Linked DNA regions of Collimonas fungivorans Ter331. The protein of the gene in region 1 interacts with the protein of each later gene in a pairwise test. Links are inferred from orthologs where the notes say so. Each region holds a gene or a part of one and is shown on either strand. Other genes may lie near its edges. The genes, in order: CFU_RS22730 and ssb.

Evidence for each region.
Region 2: the proteins of CFU_RS22730 (region 1) and ssb interact in binary tests that used the Escherichia coli proteins (3 or more experiments, as listed by UniProt). The link is inferred for Collimonas fungivorans Ter331 from one-to-one orthologs.

The regions. Positions count from the first base shown.
Region 1 is NC_015856.1:5,091,707-5,094,983, reverse strand. What follows is about bases 159-3,116. They hold CFU_RS22730 (primosomal protein N'), read left to right. Parts: upstream 159-595; coding sequence 596-2,638; downstream 2,639-3,116. Other genes in these bases: CFU_RS22725 (FadR/GntR family transcriptional regulator), read right to left, coding at 2,649-3,116. Outside these bases: more of CFU_RS22725, read right to left, coding at 3,117-3,277.
Region 2 is NC_015856.1:573,215-576,503, forward strand. The notes cover bases 1-2,970. They hold ssb (single-stranded DNA-binding protein), read left to right. Parts: upstream 1-1,223; coding sequence 1,224-1,718; downstream 1,719-2,970. Other genes in these bases: CFU_RS02470 (MFS transporter), read left to right, coding at 1-1,177; CFU_RS02480 (hypothetical protein), read right to left, coding at 2,155-2,970. Also shown: more of CFU_RS02480, read right to left, coding at 2,971-3,192. UniProt on the Escherichia coli protein: Plays an important role in DNA replication, recombination and repair. Binds to ssDNA and to an array of partner proteins to recruit them to their sites of action during DNA metabolism. Acts as a sliding platform that migrates on DNA via reptation.

The DNA.
Region 1 (3,277 bases):
CATCAAATATGAGGCTGCAGCCTGTCAAGAGCAGGTTACCCACAAAGTTATCCACAGACATTGTGGATAATTTGAAAAGCGCTTATGAAACCGATGCTTAGGGCATTTCCTCATGTTTTACATTAAGTGGAATCTTAGAAATTAGGGTTTACCCTCGATTTCAAGGAATTGACATCGGGCTAATTTTTCCGGTGCGAAACTGATGGAATGGGTGGAAAAAGTGACATGGTGGTGCACGGCCATGAATTTGAATGTGGACCTGATTGTTACCTTTTTCGCCGCGCCTCTGTTACTTTTTTCGCTTTGTTTTGGGGCATTCCGAATTTAGTTATGCACATAATTTTGTTTCCGCAAGGCGATTTTTTAAAAACGGAAATTTTTTTGCCTGTCCAGAATGTTCAATTTAAGTCTTTGATTGTAAATAGTATTTTTATTGATACTAGTTTGGGCAAGAGCCTGGATATACCGTAAACAGGCGCTCCCACGTTGTTTACGCAACCTTGTCCACAAAGTTATCCACAGATCTTGTGGATATTTTCAAAAGCACTTATGAAACCGATAGTTAGCTTATTTCCTCGGGAATTACATTAAGTTCGTGAAACAAAGCATTCTTCAAATCGTCCTCGACACTCCCCTGGATAGCAGCTTCGATTATCGCTGGCAGGCCAGCGATGAAAGCGAAGCTGCGCCGCAAATCGGCCAGCTGGTCCAGCTTTCTTTCGGCCGCCGCGAAGTGGTCGGCATGATTGTCGGCACCAGTGCCGAGAGCGAGGTTCCCGCCGAAAAATTGAAAAATGTGCAAGCCGTGCGCCACCAGTTGCCGCCGCTGTCGGCGCAATGGCTGGCCTTGTGTCGCTTTGCCGCCGATTATTATCAGCGGCCGCTGGGTGAAGTGGCGTTGCCCGGCTTGCCGAAAAACCTGCGCGCGCTGACTACCGTGGCGCTGGACCGCGGCTTGAAGAAACTGCAGCAAAGCAGCGCCGCGCACGATGCGACGCCGATCGACGTCGCGCAGCTGAATCCGGCGCAGCAACAGGCGGCCGACGCCATTGCCAGCGCCACCGGGTTTGCGCCGACGCTGCTGTACGGCGTCACCGGCAGCGGCAAGACCGAGGTTTACCTGCAAGCGGCGGCGCAGATCCTGGCGCGCAGCGAAAACGGCGCGGATAACCCGTCGCAGATCCTGATCCTGGTGCCGGAAATCAATCTGACGCCGCAGCTGGAAGGCAACATCCGCGCCCGTTTCCCGGGCGTGATGGTGGCGACCTTGCACAGCGGCCTGGCGGAAGGCGAGCGCATGCGCCACTGGCTGGCGGCGCACCTGGGGCAGGCGCGCATCATCCTCGGCACTCGGTTGGCGGTGTTGGCTTCGCTGCCGCACCTGAAGCTGATCGTCATCGATGAAGAACACGACCCGTCCTACAAGCAGCAGGAGGGCTTGCGTTATTCGGCGCGCGACCTGGCCGTATGGCGCGCCCACCAGCTGGGGATTCCTATCGTGCTGGGTTCGGCCACGCCATCGCTGGAAACCTGGCACCATACCCAGTCCGGCCGCTACCGGAAACTCGAACTGCGCGAGCGCGCGGTCAAGGATGCCGTATTGCCGCTGGTGCGCCGGATCGACATGGAGCGCGACAAGCCCAGCGAGGGACTGACCTCAACCCTGGTCAGCGCGCTCAAGCAAAGACTGGAACGGGGCGAACAGTCGCTGCTGTTCCTGAACCGACGCGGGTATGCACCGGTGATTGCCTGCGACGCCTGCGGCTGGGTCAGCAACTGCACTCGCTGCACGTCCTTCATGGTGCTGCATAAACCCGAACATCGGCTGCGCTGCCATCATTGCAGCCTGGAGCTGAGGATCCCGAAATCCTGTCCGACCTGCGGCAACGTCGACCTGCAGCCGCTGGGGCGCGGCACGCAGCGGCTGGAAGAGGGATTGCAAGCGATGTTCCCGGAAGCGCGCGTGCTGCGCATCGATGCCGATTCGACCCGCCGCAAAGGCAGTGCGCAAGCGGCTTTCGACAGCGTGCACCGGGGCGAAGTGGATATCCTGATCGGCACCCAGATGGTCGCCAAGGGGCATGATTTCAAGAACCTGACCCTGGTCGGCATCCTCAATCCCGATACGGCGCTGTTTTCCCACGACTACCGCGCCAGCGAGCGGCTGTTTGCGCAACTGATGCAGGTGGCGGGGCGCGCCGGCCGCGCGGCGCAGAAAGAGGGCGGCAGCGCCAGCGAAGTGCTGATCCAGACGCGTTATCCGCAGCATCCCCTGTACGCGGCAGTCATCGCCCACGACTACGATCGCTTTGCCACTTCGCTGCTGGAGGAGCGTGCGCAAGCCTGCCTGCCGCCCTACATCTATCAGGCCTTGCTGAGGGCGGAGGCGAAGGAGCTGGAAATCGCGATTGAATTTTTACAGCAGGCGGCGCACTGCATCGAGCATGACGGCATCACCATGCACGACCCGATTCCGATGACCATGACCCGGGTCGCCAATGTCGACCGCGCGCAGTTGCTGATCGAATGTCCTTCGCGCCCAGGCCTGCAGGCTTTCCTGACGGACTGGATGGCTCAGCTGCGGCAGATCAAGACGCGCGCCAAATGGTCGCTGGAAGTGGATCCGGTCGATATCTGATTTAACGGGATTAGTGCCTTGATTCCGGCACCGAACGGGAAAAGATCCGTACCACGGAATCCATGTGCGCCCGCATCGCGCGCCGCGCCGCCACCGCATCGCGCGCCTGCAGCGCTTCCATGATCAGCTGGTGCTCATGCTCCGAACGGTTCGGCATGTCTTTCGAGCTGTACAGCGTCTGCAGGCGCTGGAACATCATGCCGTATTTGCGTCCCAGCAGGTGGCTGACCAGCAGCAGGTAAGCCGGGTTGCCGCTGGCCTCGGCGATGCGGATATGGAACAGGCGGTCGCCCGGATGGGTGTGCGAGCCGCTGCGGTTATCCTCGACATTGCGCGCATACGCTTCGGCGATACTGCGCAACTGCTCATCGCTGGCATTCATCGCCGCCAGCGCCGCCGTCTCCGGCTCCACCAGGCGTCTCGCCTGCAGCAGCTTGAACGGCGGGATTTCGTCATCCAGCCCAAGGTTGATTTCCAGGTCCAGTTCCGGATCGATTTCCCAGCCGCTGCGATGCGCTGCCTGCTGCAAGGCCGGCGCCTGGCTGCCGTTGTCGCGCGCGGTTTCCTCTTCGGTACGCGGCAACACCATCACGCCGTTGCCGACGCGGACGCTGACGACGCCGATCACTTCCAATGCGA
Region 2 (3,289 bases), 4.5 Mb from region 1 along the record:
GGCGAGCGCCTCCCTGGCGTCGATATTTGCGTTGCGCATGCTGGGCCTGTTCCTGATCTTGCCGGTGTTTGCGGTGCACGCCAAAACCTTGCCCGGCGGCGACAGCGCGGCCCTGGTCGGCCTTGCCATGGGAATCTACGGCCTGGCGCAATCGTTCGGGCAAATCCCGTTCGGCGTCGCCTCCGACAAATACGGCCGCAAGAAGATCATCGTGATCGGCCTGATCCTGTTTGCGCTGGGCTCCTTCATCGCCGCCGCTGCCGGCAATATCTACTGGGTCATCATCGGCCGTGCGATCCAGGGCGCCGGCGCGATTTCGGCGGCGGTGACCGCTTTCATCGCCGATTCCACCCGGGAAGAACATCGTACCAAGGCCATGGCCATGGTTGGCGGCTCCATCGGGCTGACCTTTGCCTTGTCGCTGATCGTTTCGCCGCTGCTGTACCAATGGGTAGGCATGGGCGGCATCTTCGCCCTGACCGGCATCCTGTCGCTGGCCGCGATCGTGGTGGTGGTGTGGCTGGTGCCGTCGGCGCCGCTGGTCAAGGCCAGGCGCGTGGCGTGGTCGGAGATCTTGCGCAACGGTGAGCTGATGCGGCTCAACTACGGGGTGTTTGCCCTGCACATGACGCAGATGGCGATGTTCGTGGTGATGCCGGCGGCGCTGGTCAAATACGCTGGCCTGCCGCTGGAGTCGCACTGGAAAATCTACCTGCCGGTGGTGCTGGCGTCTTTTGTGCTGATGCTGCCGCCGGTGTTTGTCGGCGAGAAGCAGGGCAAGATGAAGCAAGTGATGCTGGCGGCCGTGGCCTTGTTGTTTGTCGTGCAACTCGGCCTGTTGGCGACATTCTCGATGGCAACTATCCACTGGCAGTGGCTGGTCGTGCTGCTGCTGGGGTTTTTCATCGCCTTCAACGTGCTGGAAGCGAGCCAGCCGTCGCTGGTGTCGCGCATCGCGCCGCCGGCCGCCAAGGGCGCTGCGCTGGGCGTGTACAACACCATGCAGGCCCTGGGTTTGTTCTGCGGCGGCGCCCTAGGCGGATTGCTTAAACAGCATGCCGGAGCCCCCTCAGTATTCATTTTAGGAGGGGCGGCGACCCTGTGCTGGCTTATAATCGCATCCAGCATGAAAAATTTGCCGCGCCGTGGCCGCACAGCCACCACCGCGGCAGCATGATTTCCAAGGCATTTTTTCAAGATATTCGTATTTAGGAGAGCATCACATGGCATCGGTCAATAAAGTCATCATCGTCGGCAATCTCGGCCGCGACCCGGAAACACGCTACATGCCGAACGGCGAAGCCGTCACCAACATTGCCGTCGCCACCACGGAGAGCTGGAAAGACAAGAACAGCGGTGAGAAAAAAGAATTAACCGAGTGGCACCGCATCACCTTCTATCGCAAGCTGGCGGAGATCGCCGGCCAGTACCTGAAAAAAGGTTCGCAGATCTACATCGAAGGCCGCCTGCAGACGCGCAAGTGGCAAGACAAGGATGGCGCCGAGCGCTACACCACCGAAATCATCGCCGACACCATGCAGATGCTGGGCAGCCGCCAGGGTGCGGGCGGCAGTGCGCCTATGGATGGTGGCGACTACAACAGCGCGCCGCCGGCACGCCAGCAAAACACCAGCGCCCCGGCTGCTCCGGCCCGCCAGGCGCCAGCTTCCCGGCCAGCACCGAATTTCTCGGATATGGATGACGATATTCCGTTCTAGGATATACGTTTTTATATTTGTAAATAAAATGAGCGCAGCCCCTGAAAAGGCTGCGTTTTTTCTTGTCTAGACTTTTTTGAGGTCGTTTTTTCTTGTCTAGACTTTTTTGAGGTCGTTATTTCATCCATTAAGGTATGCCTAAAAAAATGTAAACAATGACTTCACGTTACACCGTGCGCACCATGCGCTCGACGGCAAAACGGTTGCGGACCCGGGGGCTGAGTTTGAGGCGGCAGCGGCGCATATTGAGCAGGCATCTACGCATTGGTTGCGGCATACGGCGGGCTCGCATTTGAGCGAGCCCGCCGACCTGAAATTGTGCGCGACAACCTTGGGCATGCAAACTTGAGCACAACCAGCATTGATCTTCATACCGAAGACGACGCCCGGCACGACGCCACGGACCCCAGACTATGCGACAGCACGCAGGGACAGGCTATTTGAGCGGCGTGCCCCCTGCATTGCGATAGGCGGCCGTCTTCGCGAACAGGTTGCCGCCGTCGGTTTCAGCCGTGGTCGACAGGTCCGATCCTTGGCCGAACATCAGAGCCGCGACATGGGCGCTCGCAACCTGGTCCATGTGCGAGAACAGCCAGTCCACCTTGTCGTCCTGGTAGTGGTAGTCGGTGTTGTTCTGTGCCATGTTGCCGATCGGGATCTGCCAGACGACGATCGGGTGGCCGACCGCCTCGGCCATCTGTTTCCAATAGGCGAGTTGCGCGGCCCACTTCTGGTCGCTCCAGAATGAGTTGCCATTCCCCAGCTTGGCGTTGAGTCCGGCGTCCGTGGATTCAACCTCCCCGACGAGGAAGTCTGCACCCTTTCCTCCGAGGGTCACATAATCTTTGGCACATTTATCCACGTTGCCCGGCCAGTCCCAGCAGGTGAGGTGCAGGCCGACGGCCGTGTTGGGAGCGTACTTCCGGGCCATTGCGATCAGGCAGTGAGCCAGACCCGCCACAGTGTTCGCCTGGTCTGCGCAGTCGGTCGGATTCGCAGCCGTCACCTGCGCCGGGACTTGGTCCAGAGGGCCGTACCCTCGCGCGAAACCAAAAAAATCGGGTTCGAGATCGATCATGTCGTGCGAGGCGCCGATCTTCTGGAGGAAGAAACGGTAGTCGTTCAGGTATCTGGTGAGGAGGTCGACCTGGTTGACCGCCGTCACCTCGTCCTGCCACTTGTTCACGGGCGCCAGGAGGCCGAGTTCAAACCATGTCCACATCACTGTCTGCGGATACGATTTACCCAAGTAGGTGGCCTGCGCAGCGCGGGCTTGGACGCCGGGGATGAGCCCCCCGATGCTACCGCCCGCGCATCCCCACCAGTTTGTCCCATTCGGGCAGGACGTCGCCGTGTACAGGGCGCTCGACGGTGCCGGCGGACTGACGACGTATTGGTACTGAGCGTCGAATGGTGCGGCAACCGAAAGAGCATCAATCGACGTTCTTCCGATCAACACCGTGCTCTTGCCCATGAAAGTGACATTTGGCGTAGAGCCCGTGCCGGTTGGCGTAGACCCGGTGCCGGTTGGCGTGGATCCTGTGCCGGTTGGCGTAGACCCCGTGCCGGTT